3 regions of the Crystallibacter crystallopoietes genome follow, and region 2 is predicted to be linked to each of the others. Evidence: riboswitches for the same ligand, from Rfam matches in the RefSeq annotation. Region 2 holds a riboswitch; each other region holds the start of a gene.
The links. A riboswitch is a leader RNA that binds a small molecule or an ion and turns the genes downstream of it on or off. The one in region 2 is predicted to bind S-adenosylmethionine.

Region 1 (7,087 bases), 1.7 Mb from region 2:
AGGTAGCCGTGGAAGAGCACCAGCAAGGGAGTGCCGGCCCGCTCGGCTTCAGGCTTGGACCAGACGACGACGGGCTTATAAGTAGTTTCGGTCATGCTGCCATTCTGACACAGTGATACTTGAAGCTTCAAGTTGAGACGCGGGGTCTTTGCCAATGAAGAGCCGCTGGAGCAGGATGAACTTGTGAGTAACTTGCCTGAGGCCGCTTCGCGACCGCTCGAAAGCGCCCGCCATCCCTGGAGCCGCTTTGTTGCCATCGGAGACTCGTTCACGGAGGGGATCGGCGATCCGGATCCGGACAGCCCCGGCGGTAACCGCGGCTGGGCCGACCGCGTCGCCGAGGAGCTGGCGCGTGACCACCCGGATTTCGCCTACGCCAATCTCGCCATCCGCGGACGGCTGCTGCAGCAAATCATCGATGAGCAGGTCGGCCCGGCGGTGGAGCTCGCACCGGACCTGATCAGCTTCTGCGCGGGAGGAAACGACGTCCTCCGGCCGGGCTCGGATCCGGACGCCCTGGCCGAGAAAATCGATGTTGCCATCGAAACGCTGGCGGCATCGGGGGCGACCATTGTCCTGTTCACTGCCCCGGATGTCGGCGATACACCGCTGATCGGCAGTGTCCGCGGCAGGGCGGCTATCTATAACGAAAACCTACGCACCGTGGCTACCCGGCATGATGCGGTCATCGCCGACATGTGGGCCTTGCGGGAGCTGAAGGATCCGCGGATGTGGGCGCCTGACCGGTTGCATTTCTCGCCCCTGGGCCACCACACCATCGCCGCCATGGTGCTGGACGCGTTGAACGTGGAGCACAGCCTGCAACCCGAAATCCCCAAGCCGCTGCCGCCGAAGAACTGGCGCACCGCCCGCGCCGAGGATCTGGTCTGGGCCCGCCAGCACCTGTTCCCCTGGGTCGTGCGGGCTCTGCGCCACCAGTCACTGGGCGACGGGGTCTCCCCCAAGCGCCCGACGGCCGGTCCGATGTTCGGCCCCGGCATGCCGCCCGGCGCGGCCGGATAAAGGCTGGCTGAGCGTGGATTCCGCGGACAGCGCGCTGGGCGATCAGAAGACTTCCGGTGCTGGTGGGCTCAATGAAGAGTCTGCGATCGCAGCGGGGATTGTCCGGCACCGGCTGCTCGCGCAGCAGCTGTGGGGAGAAGGAGCGTACGACGCCGGGGCCTCCTTGCGCTCATTGCTCGCCGTACAGGCGCAGGAGCATGCGTATGCCCGGTGGACATTGGCGCAACGGTGCCGTGGCCAGGCCAGGGACAACGCGGCAGCCGTGGATGCGGCGTTGTCAGCGGGCACTATCCTGCGGACCCATGTGCTCCGGCCGACCTGGCACTTTGTCCTTGCGGAGGATCTGCGCTGGCTGATGACTTTGTCCGGCCCGAGGCTCAGGACCGGCAATAAGACCCGGGACCGGCAGCTCGGGCTCGACGCGGAGATCGTCGGCCGCAGCAACGACGTCCTCGGCGCGGCCGTAGACGGTGGCCGGCACCTGACCCGCGACGAACTGGCCGCGGAACTCGAACGGGCGGGTCTGCTGGCGGATACCGGCGAACGGCTCAACGGGGCACCCCTGCGCGGGCAGCGCCTGGGCCATCTGGTCTTCCATGCGGAAATGGACCAGGTGCTGGTCAGCGGCGTACCTCGGATCAGCGAAAGCGGCGCGGTCCGCCAGACCTACGCGCTCTTCGACGAACGGGTGCCGGCCCTGGCAACGGACTACGACCGCGACCAAGCACTTGCCGAACTTACCCGGCGCTACTTTTCCAGCCGCGGACCCACCACGGTCAAAGACTGCGCCGTCTGGTCCGGCCTGACACAGGCAGACATCCGGCGCGGGCTGGCTGTGCTCGCTGCAGGCAGTCAAGAAGACGTACGGCCGGGCGACCGCTCCCAAATGCAGTCGTTCAGCGCCGACGGCTACCACTTCATCATGGCCTCCGGCCCCGCACACTCTGCCACGGAAGCGGCCACCGCCGGATCAGACGTTGGCCTCGCACCACCCAGCGCTGCGCCGGCAGCCCCTCGGATCGACTTGATCCAGTGCTACGACGAATACGTCATGGGGTACACACCGACCAGACACTACCTGGGTGGGACGGCCCCGGCCTCAGTCGCGAGCAAGCAGCCCAGTCACGTGGTCCTGTTGGACGGGCGCATGATCGGAAACTGGCAGCACACGCTGAAGCCGGAGTCCGCCGTCGTTAGTATCTTGCTGCACCGGACGCTGGGGCCGTCGCAGCAGTGCGCACTGGATGCCGCCATCGCCCGGTATGAGACTTTCCTAGGCCGCCCTGTCACGGTGGACCTGCTTGACTGAATTTTGCCCGGATCAGCTGCGCGGGAAGAACTGGGCAACCAGCTCGTTGTGCAGCTGGTGGATGTCCGTCAGGAAGCCGTCGTGGCCGGTGGGCACCTCGATCATGTGCACCTTGGGCGGTGTGGGCAGCGCTTCGGCCAGCTGGCGCGACTGCTCCGGGAAGTACAGCCGGTCGGAGTCCACCGCGGCGATGAAGAAGTCCGTGTCGACGTCTGCCAAGGCCTGCTGCACCGAGCCGCGGCCGCGCGCGACGTCGTGGCTCATCAGGGCTTCGGTCATCAGGATGTAACTGTTTGCATCGAACCGGCCCGCCAGTTTGTTGGCCTGGTGGTCCAGGTAGCTTTCCACGGCATACCGCCCGCGCTCTGCCGGGTTGGCGCTGCCGAAGGGCTGCTCGGTCCCCTGGGCATTGCGGCCGAAGCGGTACTCGAATTCGGGCTCGGACCGGTAGTTGATGTGCGCGATCCTGCGCGCGATGCCGAGGCCGGCGTCGGGCGCATTCCCTTGGTAGTAGTCGCCCCCGTTGAAGTTCGGATCGAGCCGGATGGCCAGCACCTGCGCCTGTGCGAAGGCGATCTGCTCAGCAGTGCTTGCCGCACCGCAGGCTATCACCGCACAGCGGGCGGTCCGCTCCGGGTAGGTTGCGGCCCATTCCAGCGCGCGGGCACCGCCCATGGAGCCGCCGAGAACTGCATGCCAGCGCTGGATCCCCAGCTGGTCGGCCAGCCGCGCCTCGGCGTGGACCGAATCGCGGATGGTCACCAGCGGGAAGCGCGAGCCCCAGGGCTTGCCGTCAGGCGCCGGGGAGGACGGGCCGGTGGAGCCGTAGCAGCCGCCGACCATATTGGCCGCCACCACGAAGTACTCGTTGGTATCGATCGTGGCGCCGGGCCCCACCAGCGCATCCCACCAGCCCGCCTCATCCGTATCTCCGCGCGCCACATGGGTGCTGCCGGTCAAGGCATGCGCAATGAGCACGGCGTTGGAGGCATCCTCGTTGAGAGTGCCCCAGGTTTCGTAGCCCAGAACGGTCTCGGGCAGAAAACCGCCCGTTTCCAGCTCGAGGGCTCCGATGGACGCGTAACGCAAAATGCCGTCCGCCACCGTGTCCAGCAGCTCCTGTGGTTGCAGAGTTGTCAATGCTATGCCTGTGATTCCTTCATGAGGCCGCGCTCAGGCGGCACCCTTGGATGCGCGGAAACCGGCTTCGAGGTCCGCGAGAATGTCGTCGATGTGCTCGATGCCAACGGCCAGCCGGACCAGTCCCGGCGTGACACCGGCGGCGGCCTGCGCCTCCGGGGACAGCTGGGCATGGGTGGTCGACGCCGGGTGGATGACCAGCGAGCGGACGTCGCCGACATTGGCCACATGGGAGTGCAGTTCCAGTCCGTCGACAAAGCGCTTGCCGGCCTCGAGCCCGCCGGCGATCTCGAACGCGATGATGGCGCCGGTACCCTTGGGCCCGTACTTACGGCCGCGCTCGTACCAGGGACTGGAAGGCAGGCCGGCGTAGGCAACGGAGGCAACGGCGTCGTGCTTTTCAAGCCATTCGGCCACCTTCTGCGCATTCTCCACATGCCGCTCCACGCGCAGGCTCAGTGTCTCCAGGCCCTGGGCAATCAGGAACGCATTGAACGGAGCGGCGGAGGAGCCGAGGTCACGCAACAGCTGGACGCGGGCCTTGAGGATGTAGGCCAGGTTCGCGCCGAGCGCGCCACCGACGCCGAGGTCGCGGGCGAAGACCAGGCCGTTGTAGCTCTCGTCCGGCGTGTTGAAACCGGGGAACTTCTCCGGATCCTTGGCAAAGTCAAAGTTGCCCGAATCCACGATCACGCCGGCGATGGCGCTGCCGTGGCCGCCGAGGTACTTGGTGGCCGAATGGACCACGATGTCGGCGCCCCACTCGATCGGGCGGATCAGGTACGGGGTGGCCAGCGTGTTGTCCACGATCAGCGGCACGCCTGCTTCGTGGGCGATGGCGCTGATGCCTTCGACGTCGAGCACGTCCTGGCGCGGGTTGGACACGGCCTCGCCGAAGAACGCCTTGGTGTTCGGCTTGACGGCCGCGCGCCACTGGTCCAGGTTGTCCGGATCCTCGACGAAGGTCACCTCGATGGCGAACTTCTTCAAGGTGTTCTTGAGCAGGTTGTACGTGCCGCCGTAGAGGCTCGGGCTGGCGACGACGTGGTCGCCCGCCTCGGCGACGTTCAGGATGGAGAACGTGGACGCCGCCTGGCCGGAGGACAGCAGCAGTGCTCCGACGCCGCCTTCCAGGTTCGCAATCCGGTTCTCCACGGCCTCGGTGGTCGGGTTGCCGATCCGCGTGTAGATGGGCGCCAGCTCGGCCAGCGCGAAACGGTTGGCCGCGCTTTCGGCACTCGGGAAGACGAACGACGTCGTCTGGTAGATGGGCAGGGCACGCGCGCCTGTTGCGGTGTCCGGCTCCTGGCCTACATGGATCTGGCGGGTTTCGAATGACCAGTCGTTTGACATGTGGAACTCCCTCTTGTCTCAAAGGGGTCTGCCCGGGAACCGGATTTCCGGCATTTTTCCTCGGGTGACCCGCGCTTGCGTCCCGCCTGATGGCGGGAGCCTGGTCCTCACCCGGGGCACCCCACCGCGGTTGGAGGGTTGCCGGCCAGCTAGCCGGGGCTTGTTGCTGGCACTCATGACCTGTATCTAGGTTCGGCGACGGGCACTTTTTCAGCAAGTATGTGACGGCGTGTGAATGTCAGTTAGGACACCCTTAGTCGAGAGGCACATCACAAAATGCCAAAATGAGGCATGCGTTTCGATCATGTCTCATATGCCTGTGAACCCGATGGCCTGGCGGCTACAACCGAACGGATTTCGGCAGCCCTGGGTATCGAAGCCGTCAAGGGCGGCGTCCATCCCCGCTTTGGAACCCGCAACATGATTTTCCCCCTGACGGACCATCATTATCTTGAGGTCGTCGAGGTGCTGAACCACCCCGCGTCGGACAAGGCGCCGTTCGGCCAGGCCGTACGTGCCCGCTCCGAAGCAGGCGGCGGTTGGATGGGCTGGTGCGTCGAGGTTGACGATCTGGCTCCGTTCGAGGAGCGGCTGGGCCGCCATGCGGTGCCGGGCGGCCGCAAGTTCCCGGACGGCCGCGAACTGACCTGGCAGCAGATCGGCATTAAGGGCCTTATCGCGGACCCGCAGGTTCCGTACATGCTGCGCTGGGACGAGGGCACCGAGGAGCTGCACCCGTCGAAGGCGTATCCTGCGACGGCGAAGCTGATCGGGTTGACCATCGGCGGCTCCTCCACGCGTGTGGCGGACTGGCTGGGAACACCGATCGACGCGTTGCTGGATGATGTCAAGGTTGCCTGGACGGCGCCGAACGGCACCCCGGGCATCATGTCCGTACGGTTCGAGACCGACAAGGGCATCGTCGAACTCTAACTGCACCTTTTCGGAGGCTTTCGCTCCGCTTTGGTATTGGCTCTACTGAGCCAGTATCCAAAGCGGAGCATTTCATTTGCCGGACACTGGGAAGACGCCGCGGCGGGAGAAGTTATTCGCCGATGCCGATGGCGGAGCCGAAGAGGGCGTAGCCAACGAACCCTGCGATGTCGAGCACGGCATGGGCTATCACAAGCGGCATCACGCGTTTGGTGCGGGTGTAGGCATAGCCAAAGACGAGGCCCATCAGGAAGTTGCCGATGCCAGGCCCGATCCCCTGGTACAGGTGGTAGCTGCCTCGGATCACGGCGCTGGTGAAAATGATGGTCCAGGTGCCCCAGCCCAGCTTGGCCAGCCTGTTGAAGAGGTAGCCGACCACAACGACTTCTTCCAGCACCGAGTGGCGCAAGGCGGACAGAACCAGGACCGGGACAGTCCACCAGTATTCGTCCAGTGCAGCCGGGACTATTGCCGTCGTAATGCCCAGGGCGCGTCCGCCCGCATAGACACCTAAGGTGCCCGCACCGATCAGCAGGGCCAAACCGAAGCCCAGTCCAAAGTCCACGCCCGGCCGGCAGAAGGTAAACCCGATCTTCCGGAAGGCCTCGCGGGCGCGTTCGCCCGGTGCCGTCAGCAGGAACAGCACCAGCGCCACGGGGACCAGGGCAAAGAAGATTGCCAGCAGCTGGTAGAGCAGGTCGAACAGCTCCCGCTCGTTCAGGACAGGATTCAGCGCCGTGGTCTGCGACCCGAGCGGCGCCCGCGTCATCTTTTCCAGCAGGTTCACAATGGCGTAGACGGCAGACTGACCCAGGGAGAGCCCCAGAACTATCAGCACTTCGGCGCGGTAGTAACGGCGGGTGCGGGGCACGGTGTCGGTGGCTGCGGTCTGGCTCTGCATGGGTCTATCTTGCCAACTCCTGCTGGGAGCGTGCTCAACAAGGACGGATCGGCGCAATCCCGCGGCCTGGCTCTGGACGCCGGGGAACCCGCGTGCGAAGGTCAAAAGACAAATAAACAGCCGAAGGAGAGGGAGGCCCGGCGTGCTCAATCTGGAACCAGCCGCGCGGCAGGTGGCGGAAATTGTCAAGGGCATCGGGGACGGTCAGCTGGCCGGGCCAACGCCCTGCGAGTACTACAGTGTCGGGGACCTGCTCGATCACTTCATGGGCCTGACCGTCGCGTTCAGGGACGCGGCGACCAAAGCATCGATGGAGCCGGGCTATGACTCTGTGCCGCCCGACGCCCCGGACAATCGTCCCTCGGCTGCGAATCTGGACCCGGATTGGCGGAACCTCCTCCCCCAGCGCCTGGATGACCTGGCGGCTG
Region 2 (7,087 bases):
TCTTCGCCCCGGCCGAACCGCTGGTCGGCACCATCGCCGCCTTCGCCACCTATGCCGTCGGCTTCGTCGCCCGTCCGGTCGGCGGCATTCTCGGCGGCCACTTCGGTGACCGGATCGGTCGCAAGACCGTGCTTGTTGCCTCGCTGCTGCTGACCGGTCTGGCCACTACCGCCATCGGCCTGCTGCCGATCTACGCACAGATCGGCTGGGTCGCCCCCGTACTGTTGCTGCTGCTGCGTGTTCTCCAGGGCATCGGCTACGGGGCCGAATGGGCCGGTGCGGCCCTGATGACGGTGGAGCACGCCAAGCCGAAGCGCCGCGGACTGACCAGCAGCGCCACACAGCTCGGGCCCACTTCCGGCATGCTGCTGGCCACGGGCGTGCTGCTGGTGTTGGAGAACTCCATGACCAACGAACAGTTCCTGGCCTGGGGCTGGCGGATCCCATTCGTGGCCAGCTTGCTGCTGGTCGCCGTCGGACTGGTGATCCGGTTGTCTGTCGAAGACAGCGCAGAGTTCAAGCGTGTGCAGCAGGTAGAGAAGGTCGCTGACCGCCCGGTGCTGGAAAGCATCAAGACCCACCCGCGGCAGGTTGCGCTCACTACCGGCCTCCGCATTGCGCAGAACGCCTTCTACTACGTCTACACCGTCTTTATCCTGACGTACCTGACCCAAGTCTCCGGTACGGACCGCAACACCGGCCTGGCCGCCGTGCTGATCGCGTCCGCGCTGGGCCTGGTCACCGTCCCGCTGTGGGGCTGGCTGTCAGATGTCATCGGCCGGCGCAGGGTCTACCTCTTCGGGGCAATCAGCAGCGCCGTGGCCGTCATCCCGTTCTTCTGGCTGCTCGACAGCGGGGTGTTCTTCCTGATCGTCCTCGGCGTGGTGTTCGGCCTGAACGTCGGACATGACGCCATGTACGGTCCGCAGGCTGCGTTCTTCTCCGAGCTGTTCAGCACCCGGGTCCGGTTCAGCGGGGTCTCCCTCGGCTACCAGCTCGGCTCGGTACTCGGCGGCGGCCTGGCACCCTTGGTGGCTACGGCCCTGCTGGCGGCCGGCGGCGGGAATCCGGTCTGGGTCATCGTGTACTTCCTCGGCGTCTCGGCCATCACGATCATCGCCACGCTCAAGGCTCCCGAGACCAAGGACCGTCCGTTGTCCGGAAACGCGCAGGCAGATGCGCAGCCGGAGCTCGTCTCCGCGCCTTGACCCGAGCCGGCGACCCGGCAACCGCATGGCTTCAAAGAAAGGGACCCGTTTTGGCCACCGAGAGTACGCGCTACCCGCAGGGGCGTCCCCGTCTGCTGCTGAGCGCCTTCGTCATGAACACCAACAGCCACATCATGGGCGGACAGTGGCGCCATCCGCAGGCGCAGCAGCACCGCTTCAATGACCTGCAGCTATGGACAGACCTGGCCCGGCAGCTTGAAGAAGCGAAGTTCGACGCCCTCTTCTTCGCCGACGTCGTTGGCCTTTATGGGGACGACGACGGCGGATGGGCCTCGCACATCCGCCGCGGCCTGCAGGTGCCGGCCAACGATCCGCTCATCCTGCTGGGCGCCCTGGCCGGGGCGACCCGGGAGATCGGGCTGGCGGCGACCTCATCGGTGATCCAGAGCCATCCGTTCCAGTTCGCGCGGCAAATGTCCACCCTGGACCACATCTCCAACGGGCGCGCGGCCTGGAACATCGTGACGAGCGCCTTGGAGAACGCGCACCGCAACTTCGGCGGCGGCGGTTTGGCCGCGCACGAAGACCGGTACGCCTGGGCCGAAGAGTACGTCTCCGCGGTCTACAAACTGTGGGAAGGCTCCTGGGACGACGGCGCGCTGGTCCAGGACAAGGCGGCCGGAGTCCACGCGGATCCGGAGAAGGTCCACAAGATTTACCACCGCGGCGAACGGTATTCGATCGATGGTCCGCACCTGTCTTCGCCGTCGCCCCAGCGGACCCCGGTGCTGTTCCAGGCCGGGAGCTCGGGCCGCGGCCAGCAGTTCTGCGCCGCGAACGCCGAGGCGACCTTCATGCTAGCGGCGCATCCCGACGCCGCCGCCACATACACCGCCGCCGTGCGCAGCCAGACGGTTGCTGCCGGGCGCAGGGCCGAGGACCTGAAGTTCTTCCAGGGGCTGCACTTCATCGTCGGCGGCACGGAGTCGGAGGCGGACCGCAAAGAGGCCGAATTGGACGAATACCTGGACTCCGGAGCGATGATCGCCCACATCGCCGGCGGCCTCGGTGTAGATCTGGGCGGACTGGATCCGGATACGCCGCTGGGCGATTTCCAGACGGAAGGCACGCAGGGACACCTGGAGAGCCTGCGCAAATCTGTTCCCGGAGGCAACCCGACCTTGCGTGATGTCGCGAACTTCCGCGGGCGGGCCCACCGGGTCAAGGGAACCCCGGAACAGATCGCCGACCGGCTGGAGCAGTGGCAGGACGCCGGCGTGGATGGCATCAACATCATCAACCAGATCCTGCCCGGTTCCTACACGGACTTCATTGACGGAGTGCTGCCGGAACTACGCAGCAGGGGACTGGCGCAGACGGAGTACGCGCCGGGAAGCTTCCGGGAAAAGCTGTTCGGCCGCGGCGAGGGCTACAACGGACCGCAGCTCAACGAACGGCACCCGGCACGCCAGTACCGCGGCGCCTTCGACGAATTCTCAGCGGCAGCACAGAACAAGGTTTTGGAAGGAAGACGATGACGGAGACTATCGCGAACGAGCGCACCGAGACCGCGGAAGCAACCTATGAGCGGTTGGCCGGCCGCTTCCGGCCGGTCTTCGAGCGGATTGCGCAGGGAGCGCTGGACCGGGAGCTGAACAGGATCCTGCCGTTCGAACAAGTTGCGTGGCTGAACGCCGCCGGCTTCGGGAAACTGCGGGTGCCGGTGGAACATGGCGGCGACGGCGTCTCCTTCGAGCACTTCTTCCGCCTCCTGATCGAACTTGCGGCGGCGGACTCCAGCGTCGCCCACCTGTACCGCTCGCACTTCGCCTTCGTCGAGACGGTTGGTCTGGAAGGCGAGGCGTTTGCCCGCCGCTGGTATCCGCGCATTGTGGCCGGCGAGATCTTCGGCAACGCGGCCACGGAGAAGGCCGGAAACGCGCTGGGCACCACGAACACCAAGCTGGTCAGGGACGGCGGGAGGTGGCTGCTCAACGGTGAAAAGTACTACACCACCGGCAGCATCTTCGCGGAGTGGATCGCGGTCATGGCCAGTACCGACGGTATCGAGGGCCGGCAGTACGCCGTCGTCAATACCAAGCAGGCGGGTGTGGAGATCGTTGACGACTGGGACGGCTTCGGCCAGCAGCTGACCGGAACGGGGACAACCTACTTCCGCGATGCCGCGGTGGAGCCGGCCGACGTTATCGAACGCAAGCCGTCGAGCACGCACGAACCGGCATTCTTCCAGTTGGTGCTGCTCGCCGTACTGGCCGGAATTGGCAACGCGGCGCTCGCGGACGCGAAGATCCTGGTGCGGAACCGCAAGCGGACCTTTAACACCGGAACCGGCGAACTGTTCCGCAATGACCCGCTGATCCTTCAACTCGTCGGCCAGCTGTCGGCCAAGGTATTCGCTGCGGAATCGGTGGTTCTGACCGCGGCACGGGAACTGGATGCCGCGGCAGACAAGTCCCTCCCGCTCGACGACGTTCAGCGTTACGTCCGCGGGGAAGCCGCTGTGGAAAAGGCGCAGATTGTTGTTCCGGAGCTGGTTCTTGAGGCCACCGGGCAGCTGTTTGACGTCACAGGAGCAAGCGCGACGTCCAAGGGCAAGGCGCTGGACCGCCATTGGCGCAACGCCCGGACCGTCGCGACGCACAATCCCACCGTCTTCAAGGCGCGGACCATTGGCGACTATGAGGTCAACGGCACCACGCCCGAGGGGCTGCACAGCATCGGTGACGCGCCGTCCAAGTCCTGAACGGGGGCTCCGACGGCAGTCGCGGTCGGCGGGCGCGAAAGCCGCCGGGGGATTACCCGGTATGACGTAGGGATTTCGCGCCCGCCGCCGGACTGCGGTGGAATGGAGCTGTAACCATCCAGAGCGGCTGAGAGACCTGGCTCGTTGACGCCGCAGCAACCCCCTCTTTGAGGAAGGTGCTACCGCCAGGACCGATGGAGATCCAAAATTCTTTCGGTAGCCGCCGCGGTTTTCCGCTTCGACCGCAGCTACCGGTGTAGGGGCTCTTCACGGTCATGAAGGAGTCTGAAATGACATTGGTACCCGCCGCCAGGCAAATCCGCTTCAACGCATTCGACATGAACTGCGTTGGACACCAGTCACCCGGTCTGTGGCGCCATCCCCAGGACAAGTCCGCCGACTACAAGACGATCGGCTACTGGACGCATTTGGCGAAGGTGCTGGAAGAGGGCCTCTTCGACGGCCTCTTCATCGCCGACGTGCTGGGCACTTACGACGTGTTCGGCGGCTCCAACGAAGTCACGCTCCGTGCGGGTACCCAGGTCCCGGTCAATGATCCGTTCATGCTGGTTTCGGCCATGGCCGCGGTGACCGAGAACCTCGGCTTCGGCCTCACCGCCGGCACCGCCTACGAGCATCCGTATCCCTTCGCCCGCCGGTTGGCCACGCTGGACCACCTGACGAACGGCCGCGTTGGCTGGAACGTGGTCACCGGCTATCTGCCGTCCGCGGCGCGCAACATGGGCCAGACGGACCAGATGGAGCACGACGAGCGGTACGCCCACGCCGACGAGTACCTTGAAGTGGTATACAAGCTGCTCGAAGGTTCCTGGGAAGAAGACGCCGTGGTCAAGGACCGGGAAGCCGGTATCTTTGTGGATCCGGCCAAGGTGCACGAGATCGGCCACGAGGGCAAGTACTTCAAGGTCCCCGGCATCGCCATCACCGAGCCGAGTCCGCAGCGCACTCCAGTTATCTTCCAGGCCGGCGCCTCCAAGCGCGGGACCGAGTTCGCCGCAGAGAACGCCGAAGCTGTCTTCGTTACGTGCCCGACCAAGGAAATGCTGGCCGCCTCGGTCAAGAAGATCCGCGATGCGGTGGAGGCCGCCGGCCGCGGCCGCTACGACGTGCGCATCTACGCCATGCAGACCGTGGTCACCGGTCCGGACAGCGCCACCGCGCAGGCCAAGTTCGAGGACTACAAGTCCTACGCCGACGTCAACGGTGCGCTGGCCCTGATTTCGGGCTGGATGGGTGTGGACCTGTCCAGCTACGGCCCGGACGATGTGATCGGCGAGAACGTGAAGTCCAACGCCATCCAGTCCTCGGTGGAGACGTTCCAGAAGGCCTCCGGCGAAGACGGCAAGCCGTGGACCATCCGTCAGCTGGCCGAATGGGTCGGTGTCGGCGGTTTTGGGCCTATCACCGTTGGTTCCGGCGAAGAAGTTGCCAAGAAGCTCATAGACTGGGTGGACGAGACCGACGTGGACGGCTTTAACCTGGCCTATGCCATCACCCCGGGCACCTTTGAGGACATCGTTGAATTCGTCGTTCCGGAACTGCAGAAGCGCGGTGCCTACCCGACCAAGTACGCCGAAGGCACCCTGCGCAACAAGCTGTTTGGCAAGGGCGACCGGCTGCCTGAGCAGCACCGGGGTGCCGGCTACCGCCTCGGCGCAGCCGTTTCCGCGTCCTGACCCAGCCGGGAAGGCTTTCCTGACCCAGCCGGGAAGGCTTTCCTGACTCAGGCCGGGGCGGCGTCAGGAGGCCCGGCCACACGTAGGCCGTGCCGTGCCCGCTACATTTTGCCGTAGCGGGCACGCGCGCCCAGGTACAGTCCGTAGCAAATGAGGCCGAGGGCCACCACAATCAGCGCGGCGTCGCCGAAGGGCTGTTCCTTTAGGGCCTTCAGTGCGCCGTCGAGGCCCTTGGCTTCCTCGGGATCCTGCTGGAACGCTGCAACCGAGAACAGGATGCCGAGCACCAGCAGTGCCGCACCCTTGCCCACGTAGCCGAAAGAGCCGGCCCAGCTGATGCCGATCCTCGCGCCGCCCGGTGGCAGGGACTCCAGATCCTTCAGGAACTTCTGCGTAATGCCCTTGTAGATGTAGAAGACTCCGGCGATGGCGATGCCTGCGCCAATCAGGAACAGCACCAGCGTTCCGCCGGGAAAAGCCATCAATTGCGCGCTGGCGTCCTGTGAGGATTGACTGCTGTCGCTCTTGCCGCCAAGGGCATAGATGCCGAACGTGAAACCGATGGCCGCGAAGACGATAGCCAGACCGGCTGCCTTGATCCGTTTGCCCCACTTCTTTTTGGTTTCCAACCCGCGGTAGCCGAATGCGGCGTCGGCTAGTTGCCACAGTGCCAAGGCGGCGCAGGCGATGAGCCCGGCCCACAGCAGGAAGACCCCTCCAGGTGTGCTGGCCAGCTGGGAGATCGCCCCGGCCTGGTCTGCTTCCCCCGATGCCCCGAGGCTCAGCCGCAAGGCAATATAGCCAATCAGCAGATGCATCAACCCATTGGCGGCCCAGCCAAAGCGCGCCACCACTTCCAACGTTTTCGATTCCGAGGCTTGCTCGGCGCCGTCTTTCGCCCTTTTCGCCTGGTGCTTCGCCTTCTCCACTTCGCCGCTCATGCGCCGCACCTCCGCCTGCCTCATATCGCCAAAGGGAACGCGCCCCCACAGGGGAGCGCCGCCGTCGTACTCCTGGAACCATCCTCCCACCAAAGACTTGGACGGGACTTGGAAAGCCGGACTTCTCCACAGACGGACCGTCGACCTTCCTGACCCCGGCCGCCGGCGGTAGGCTCGATGGGTGGACGGATCAACGTTGCGCGGCATGTGCCTGGACCTGCCGGGCGCTTTCGAGGACTTTCCCTTCGGGCCTGACTTTTCGGTGTTCAAGGTGCGCGCCCGCAGCGGCACCGCGAAGATGTTCGCGCTCTCGGACCTGGGCGCGGATCCGCTGAGCATCAGCCTCAAGTGCGAGCCGGCGCTGGCCGAGCAGCTGCGCGCCGCCCATCCGGAGATCACCGGCGCGTACCACATGAACAAAACACACTGGAACGGCGTCCGCTGCGACGGCGAGCTTCCGGACGACATGATCCGCGACATGGTCGAGGACTCCTATGATCTGGTGGTGGCCGGCAT
Region 3 (7,087 bases), 1.2 Mb from region 2:
CGGCGTTATCTTCTGGGCCTGGTCCGCCGGTTATTCGGGCATCGCGGTGCTGACCGCGGCCTTCCCGCCAGCCGGCGGGCTCTATGCCGGCGGCTGGCTCACGGCCGGGGTCCTGGGTGGGCTGCTCATCCGCAAGCCCGGCGCGGCGATCTACTGCGAGGTCCTCGCGGCCGCCGTGTCGAGCCTGCTGGGCACGCAGTTCGGCCTCACCGTGCTCCTCTCCGGCCTGATCCAGGGCGTCGGCGCGGAACTGGTCTTCCTGCTCTTCCTCTACAAGAAGTTCAACCTCGGCGTGTCGCTGCTGGCCGGGCTGGGTGCAGGCCTGGCGCTGGCCATCGGCGAGAACATCCTGTGGAACGTGGAATGGGCCACAGACTGGAAGCTCTGGTACACGCTGTTCGCCGCAGTCTCCGGCGTGGTCATCGCCGGCCTGCTGCCCTGGCTGGCGATGAGGGGACTGGCCAAGACGGGCGCGCTCTCGTCCTTTGCCGCCGGCCGGACGGCAGACGTATAGGCCATGGCAAACACTCAAAGCACGACGGCGGAGCGCGGCCGCCCGGCCGCCGTTACCGCCGAGGGATACGGCTGGCGCCATGCCGGCCGCAAGGATCCGGCGGTCAGCGACGTGAGCTTCAGGATCGAGCCGGGGGAGCGCGTGCTGCTGCTCGGCGCCTCCGGTGCCGGCAAATCCACCCTGCTGCATGCCATCGCGGGGGTGCTGGGCGACGAAGGCGAAGGGGACGAAGCCGGCCGCCTGACCGTCGACGGCATGCACCCGGTCCAGTCCCGCGGCCGGACGGGACTGGTGCTTCAGGACCCGGAGTCGCAGGTGGTCATGGCCCGGGTGGGGGACGAGGTCACCTTCGGCGCGGAGAACATGGCCCTGCCGCGGGACGAAATCTGGTCGCGGGTGCGCAAAAGCCTGTCGGATGTGGGCCTCGAAGTCCCGCTGGACCACCCCACCACCGCACTCTCCGGCGGACAGAAGCAGCGGCTCGCACTGGCATCGGTCCTGGCCATGCGGCCGGGAGTCCTGTTGCTGGACGAGCCCACGGCGAACCTGGACCCGGACGGCGTACTGGAGGTCCGGGACGCCGTCGTCGGGGTGCTTGAGCGCACCGGCGCCACCCTGATTGTGGTGGAGCACCGCGTGGCCATCTGGGCGGACGTGGTGGATCGGGTCATCGTGCTGGCGGCCGACGGTGGAGTTCTCGCCGACGGTCCGCCGGCTGAGGTGCTCAATGCCGCAGGTACCAGGGAACGACTGATCGAAGCGGGTGTCTGGGTCCCCGGCTACACGCCCCGGCTGCGCACGCCCGGGCCCCCCAGCGGCCGCGGTAACGGCGGGAGCCACAGCACGCCGGGCACGGGCCTGCTCCGGGCGGCGGAGCTGTCCGTGGCCCGGACCCGCAGGGCCGGGCCGGTAGTCAGTAAGGTCTCGCTGGAACTGGCGGCGGGCGAGGCGCTGAGCATCACCGGCCCCAACGGCGCCGGCAAGTCAACCCTGGCGCTGACCCTGGCCGGGCTGCTGACCCCCGCGGGCGGCAGGCTTGAGGCCGCACCGGAGCTCCGGCGGGGTGCGGCCAGTACGGTGCACAAGTGGAAATCAGCTGAACTCGTCACTAGGATCGGCACTGTCTTCCAGGAACCCGAGCACCAGTTCCTGACCCACCGGGTGATCGACGAACTCGAATTCGGTCCCCGGCGCGTCGCCCGGCTCCCGGAGGACGAGGTGCGCCGCCGCGTTGATGCCATCGCCGAGAGGCTGCGGCTGACCAAACTCCTGCAGGCCAATCCCTTCACCCTTTCGGGCGGGGAGAAGCGCAGGCTGTCCGTGGCGACCATGCTGGCCACCAGCCCGGACATCCTGGTCCTGGATGAACCGACCTTCGGGCAGGACGCGAACACCTGGGCGGAACTGGTCTCGCTGCTCGGCGGACTGATCGCCGAAGGCCACGCCGTGGTGTCCGTGACCCACGACGGCGACTTCACCGCGGCGCTCGGCGGCAACGTCCTGCGCGTGGCGGAGGGAACAGCACAGGTCCAGGCGCGGGTCGCGAGCGGGAGGGCGGCATGAGCCTGGACATCATGACCCCGCGGCTGACTGCCTCGCCCTTCACCCGTGCCAATCCGCTCTCGAAGCTCGCCGCCGTTGCCATGGTCACCGTAGTGGTGATGCTCAGCGTGGACTGGGTGAGCGCCGGCGTGGTGCTGGCCGCGGAACTGCTGCTGCTGCCGGTACTGGGCATCAGCGCCTGGGCATTGTTCCGGCGCGGCTGGCCGCTGGTGGTGGCGGCCGCGGTTGGCGCCTACGGCACGGCGCTGCTGGCGGAGAAAACCGGCGCGGTGGTCTTCGAAGCGGGCCCGCTGCTGTTCACCGAGGATTCCATCAACTCCGGCGTCGCCATCGGGCTGCGGTCCCTGGCGGTGGCACTGCCCGGAATCTTCCTGCTGCTGACCACTGACCCCACCGATCTGGCCGATGCGCTGGCGCAGAAGCTGAAGCTGCCGCACCGGTTTGTGCTCGGGGCCCTGGCCGGCCTCCGGCTGGTGGGTCTGCTGGTCGAGGAATGGCGGACCCTGGGTCTGGCCCGCCGTGCCCGCGGAGTCGGCGCCGAGAACAAGCCGCTGGCCAAATTCGCCGCGTTCCTTGGCCAGGCGTTCGGGCTGATCGTGCAGGCGATCCGGCGCGCCACCCGCCTGGCGGTGGCAATGGAGGCCCGCGGTTTCGGCGGGGCACAACGCACCTGGGCGCGGGAATCGACGTTCAGCAGGGTGGATATCTGGGTCTTCCTGGGCGGTGCCCTGGTCTCGGCGGCAGCCGTTGCCGCCGCCGTCTCCGCCGGGACCTGGAACTTCATCCTCGGCTGACCCCGGCTCCTTCGCGATCCACTGGTCAGCTGCGGCCCTTTTCAGATTTGGGAAGGGCCGCAGCTGCCTCCTCGATTACGGCTGCGCGCAAAAGGCGCGTGCCTTCGTCAACGCCCTGGATCTACGGGCCGGCTACGGTTTGGAGAGCGCCCGGTCCAGGTCCTTGAGCAGGTCCCCGGTGGCTTCCAGACCCACGGACAGCCGGACGAAGCCGTCGCCAAGCCCGATCGCGGCCCGTCCGTCCGGTCCCATCGCGCGGTGCGTGGTGGTGGCCGGATGGGTGATCAGGGACTTGGCGTCGCCGAGGTTGTTCGAAATGTCCACCGTGGTCAGCGAGTTGAGCAGCCGGAACGCGGCGGCCTTGGCGTCCGCGCCGCTGGCGGCATCCGGCTCAAGCTCAAACGTGACCACGGTTCCGCCGCCGCTCATCTGGCGGCGCGCCAATTCGTACTGCGGATGCGATTCGAGGAACGGGTAGACCACCCGCCGCACCGCCGGCTGGGTTTGCAGCCAGCGGGCGATCTCCAGGGCGGATGCCGTCGAATAGTTCACGCGCAGGGACATCGTCTCCAGCCCCTTGAGCAGTGTCCAGGCGTTGAACGGGCTCAGCGCGGGACCGGTGTGGCGCATCAGCTGCTTGACCGGGCCGTTGATGAAATCCGCACGCCCCAGCACGGCACCGCCCAGCACACGGCCCTGCCCGTCCATGTGTTTGGTACCCGAATAAACAACGACGTCGGCCCCCAGTTCCGTTGCCTGCTGCAGCAGCGGGGTGGCGAAGACATTGTCCACCACCACCTGCGCCCCGGCGGCGTGCGCCAGTTCGACGACCGCCCGGATGTCCACCAGCTCCTGCAGCGGGTTGGACGGCGACTCGAAGAACACCGCGGCGGCCGGGGTGGCGAGGGCCTGCTCCCACTGGGCCAGGTCATGGCCGTCCACAAAGACCGTTTCCACGCCCCAGCGCGGCAGGATCTCGTTGAGAATGACAAAGCAGGAACCGAACAGGCTCCGGGCTGCAACGACCCGGTCACCGGTGGCGAGCAGGGCGCCCAAGGCCGTGAAAACCGCACTCATGCCGCTGGCGGTGGCGAAGCAGGCCTCGGCTCCCTCGAGCAGCCGGAGCCGTTCCTGGAAGGCAGCGACCGTGGGGTTGCCGTAGCGGGAATAGACGAAGCGTTCCACCTCGCCGTTGAAGGAGGCTTCGGCTGCCTCGGCGGAATCGAAAACGTAGCCGGAGGTCAGGAACAAGGCTTCGGAGGTTTCCTGGAAGCCCGTGCGGTCAAGGCCGCCGCGGACTGCCCGCGTCTGCGGGTCCCAGCCGGCGAGCAGCTCCGCCGGGTCCGGCCCAGGGCCGGAAGGCTCCGCGGGCACCATCGGCTAGCCCCGCTTCCAGGGCAGATCGCTCTGCTGCCAGCCGCCGGCGGCTTCGAAGCCACCCAGCACGTTGTACGCGGTATGACCGGCGGCGGTGGCGCTGATGGCGGCATCGATGGAGCGCCGCCCCGAACGGCAGATCAACAGCAGCTCCTTGCCGCGCAGCGACTGCAGCCCGTTGAGGAAGCCGGCATTGCGGCTGCCGTCAATCCGGTTCCACTCGATGAAGCGCGCGGGAGCGCCGTCGTCGTTCGTCACGGGCACGCCCACCTGCTGCCATTCGGTCTCGGTACGGACGTCCACGAGGACGGCACCGCCGCGCAGCTTCTCCACGGCTTCTTGAACGGTGAGGTCTCCGGCGTAGCTCATGCGCTGTGTCCCTTCAGCACCACGGCCTGGGCGGCGATGACGCGTTCGCCGTCGAAGGCAATCGAGGGGTTGCCGTAGAGTTCGTAGCCCTCCGCCAGCGCGGCGCTGACCCGCGCGCAGAAGGACCTGTCGTCCGGCCCGGTCAGCAACCGGTAGGGCAGGGGGCTGCCCGCTGCATTGCCAACGGGGGACTGGACGGGTTGTTCCAACGGGGGCATGGGGCACTCCTGATCACGCTTGCAAATGAACCAAATGAACACTGCCGAGTAGTCACCTGAGGCACCCCGCCGTGAAGAGGGTTGCCGGCCAGCACAGTCAGGGCTTGACGCTGGACCTCGTTACTCTGCTCAAGAAAGTAGCACGGGGCCGTCCCCGGCACCCAAGCCGGGGCGTCGGCGTCGTCATCATTGGTAACCGTTACGTAGGTTTACGACGGCGGAAGGCCGCAGCCCTGGCCGCCGTGGGAAGCGCTGGGCTACTCGCGGCTGCCCTTGGCCAGCAGCGCCGTCAGTTCCTCCGTCATCTCGTGTGACACCGGGATGGCCCGGCCGTCGATCGACTTGACCGGTGCCAGCAGCCGGATGCTGGAGACCAGCCACACCGCATCGGCTGCCAGCAGGTGGTGCGGCTCCAGCGGCCCGTAGCCCAGCTGCCAGCCGGCATCCGCGGCCGCGTTGAACAGGGCGCCCTGGGACGTGCCGGGCAGGATGCCGTTTTCGAGCAGCGGCGTGGTGAGCGTCCGGACGCCGTCGCGCACGGTCGCCATCAGCACCGTGGAGGTGGGGCCCTCCAGCACCAGTCCGTCGGTGGAGGTGAAGATGACATCGTCCGCCCCGTTGGCCTTGGCGTAGCGCAGTGCGGCCATGTTCACGGCGTAGGAAAGGGTCTTGGCGCCCAGCAGCAGCCACGGCGCGCGCTCGGCGATGTTGCTGTCGTAGCCGCGGTCCAGCAGCAGCACATCGAGGCCTTCCTGCCGCTGGTCCCTGCCGAGGGAACCGGGCAGCGAGGCCTGCACCCACGCGGTGGGACGCTCCGCGCCCTCCACGCCGCGCGTGACCAGCAGCTTGAGCACCAGCTCTTCAGCCGGGGCATGTTCGGCGACGGCGGTGGCGATGGCCCGCTCCCAGGCATCGGACGGCGGAATGTCCAGGTCCATGATGCGCGCCGAGGACGCCAGCCGGTCCAGATGCGCCTGCACCTTGCGGGGAACACCGTCCACGGCCAGGAGCGATTCGAAAATGCCGTCGCCACGGGTGGCGCCCAGATCGGTCGCCATCAGCTGCGGCTTCGTGGCATCGGCGATGCGCCCGTTCTCCAGGGCAGGGTCGAGAAACACCAAAACTGTCATGGGATCAGCATAGATTGCCGCGCGGGCACATTAGGCTGTACAAGGACAGCGCCGTGGACCGGCGGGAAAGGGAGGAGTTCGCTGCCGTGTTGTGGTCGCTTGCGGGTCTGGGCACGTTCCCGGACTGGGTTGTCGTGGTGGCTTCGATACTGGACATGGGAATCCGGATCGCGGCGCTGGGGATTGTGCCGGGCAACCGCCGCCCCACCACCGCCATGGCTTGGCTGCTCGCCATCTTCTTCATTCCGCTGGTCGGCATTGCGCTGTTCTTCATGTTCGGCAGTTTCCGGCTTTCGGACCGCCGGATCGCCAAACAGACCGAGATCAACCGCAAAGTCTGGGCAGCCACCCAGGACATGGAAGAACCGCGCAGCGAACGCGAAGCACCCGCCTGGGTCCATTCGGCCGCCGAACTGAACCGCTCGCTCGGCTCTTTCCCGATGGTGGACAACAACCACGTGGAGCTTTATCCGGACTACGAGGGTTCCATCGCCGCGATGGCCGCCGCCGTCCGCAAGGCGGAGGAATTCGTCAACATCCAGTTCTACATCATGGCCAAGGACGAGGTCACCGAGGAGCTCTTTGTGGCCCTGCAGGAGGCCGCGGCCCGCGGTGTCCGGGTCCGTCTGCTCTTCGACCACCTCGGCACCATGCGGATCAGGGGCTACCGGCAGTTCCGGCGCTGGCTGCAGGGCAGCGGGATTGAGTGGCAGCGCATGCTCCCGCTGCTCCCCGTGCGGGGCCAATGGCGCCGCATCGACCTGCGCAACCACCGCAAGATTCTCGTGGTGGACGGACGCGTGGCCTTCACGGGATCGCAGAACCTGATCGAACCCGGCTACCACCGTGCCTCCAGCGAGCGGACCGGCCGGCAGTGGGTGGAGCTGATGGCCCGGTATGAAGGCCCCATCGTCACTGCGCTCAACGTGGTGTTCGCTACGGACTGGTCCAGCGAAACGGACGACACCCTCGGCAGCGAGCTGTTCACGCCGCCACCGGTCCGCGAGCCGGGCCCCATGACCTGCCAGGTGGTTCCGAGCGGCCCGGGCTTCGCCACGGAGAACAATCTGCGCCTGTTCAATACGTTGATCTACGCGGCGGTGGAACGGCTGTCCATCTGCA

Region 1: linked by a shared signal. The riboswitch ahead of AC20117_RS16225 (bifunctional o-acetylhomoserine/o-acetylserine sulfhydrylase) and the one ahead of AC20117_RS08420 (LLM class flavin-dependent oxidoreductase) in region 2 are both predicted to bind S-adenosylmethionine.
Region 3: linked by a shared signal. The riboswitch ahead of AC20117_RS02935 (DUF1737 domain-containing protein) and the one ahead of AC20117_RS08420 (LLM class flavin-dependent oxidoreductase) in region 2 are both predicted to bind S-adenosylmethionine.

What each region holds. Positions count from the first base shown of each region.
Region 1 is NZ_CP018863.1:3,505,218-3,512,304, reverse strand. Features, by position in the region: gene AC20117_RS16245 (alpha/beta hydrolase) at 1-95, opposite strand, end outside; gene AC20117_RS16240 (SGNH/GDSL hydrolase family protein) at 184-1,023, shown strand; gene AC20117_RS16235 (winged helix DNA-binding domain-containing protein) at 1,037-2,332, shown strand; gene metX (homoserine O-acetyltransferase MetX) at 2,345-3,472, opposite strand; gene AC20117_RS16225 (bifunctional o-acetylhomoserine/o-acetylserine sulfhydrylase) at 3,506-4,825, opposite strand; SAM riboswitch class IV at 4,892-5,006, opposite strand; gene AC20117_RS16220 (VOC family protein) at 5,117-5,758, shown strand; gene AC20117_RS16215 (CPBP family intramembrane glutamic endopeptidase) at 5,871-6,659, opposite strand; gene AC20117_RS16210 (TIGR03086 family metal-binding protein) at 6,802-7,087, shown strand, end outside.
Region 2 is NZ_CP018863.1:1,765,123-1,772,209, forward strand. Features, by position in the region: gene AC20117_RS08405 (MFS transporter) at 1-1,208, shown strand, start outside; gene AC20117_RS08410 (LLM class flavin-dependent oxidoreductase) at 1,322-2,707, shown strand; gene AC20117_RS08415 (acyl-CoA dehydrogenase family protein) at 2,704-3,933, shown strand; SAM riboswitch class I at 4,045-4,134, shown strand; gene AC20117_RS08420 (LLM class flavin-dependent oxidoreductase) at 4,224-5,630, shown strand; gene AC20117_RS08425 (DUF1206 domain-containing protein) at 5,732-6,571, opposite strand; gene AC20117_RS08430 (MmcQ/YjbR family DNA-binding protein) at 6,753-7,087, shown strand, end outside.
Region 3 is NZ_CP018863.1:610,363-617,449, reverse strand. Features, by position in the region: gene AC20117_RS02960 (ECF transporter S component) at 1-514, shown strand, start outside; gene AC20117_RS02955 (ABC transporter ATP-binding protein) at 518-2,077, shown strand; gene AC20117_RS02950 (energy-coupling factor transporter transmembrane component T family protein) at 2,074-2,871, shown strand; gene AC20117_RS02945 (O-succinylhomoserine sulfhydrylase) at 3,004-4,248, opposite strand; gene AC20117_RS02940 (rhodanese-like domain-containing protein) at 4,252-4,617, opposite strand; gene AC20117_RS02935 (DUF1737 domain-containing protein) at 4,614-4,835, opposite strand; SAM riboswitch class IV at 4,846-4,960, opposite strand; gene AC20117_RS02930 (aminodeoxychorismate lyase) at 5,093-5,965, opposite strand; gene cls (cardiolipin synthase) at 6,121-7,087, shown strand, end outside.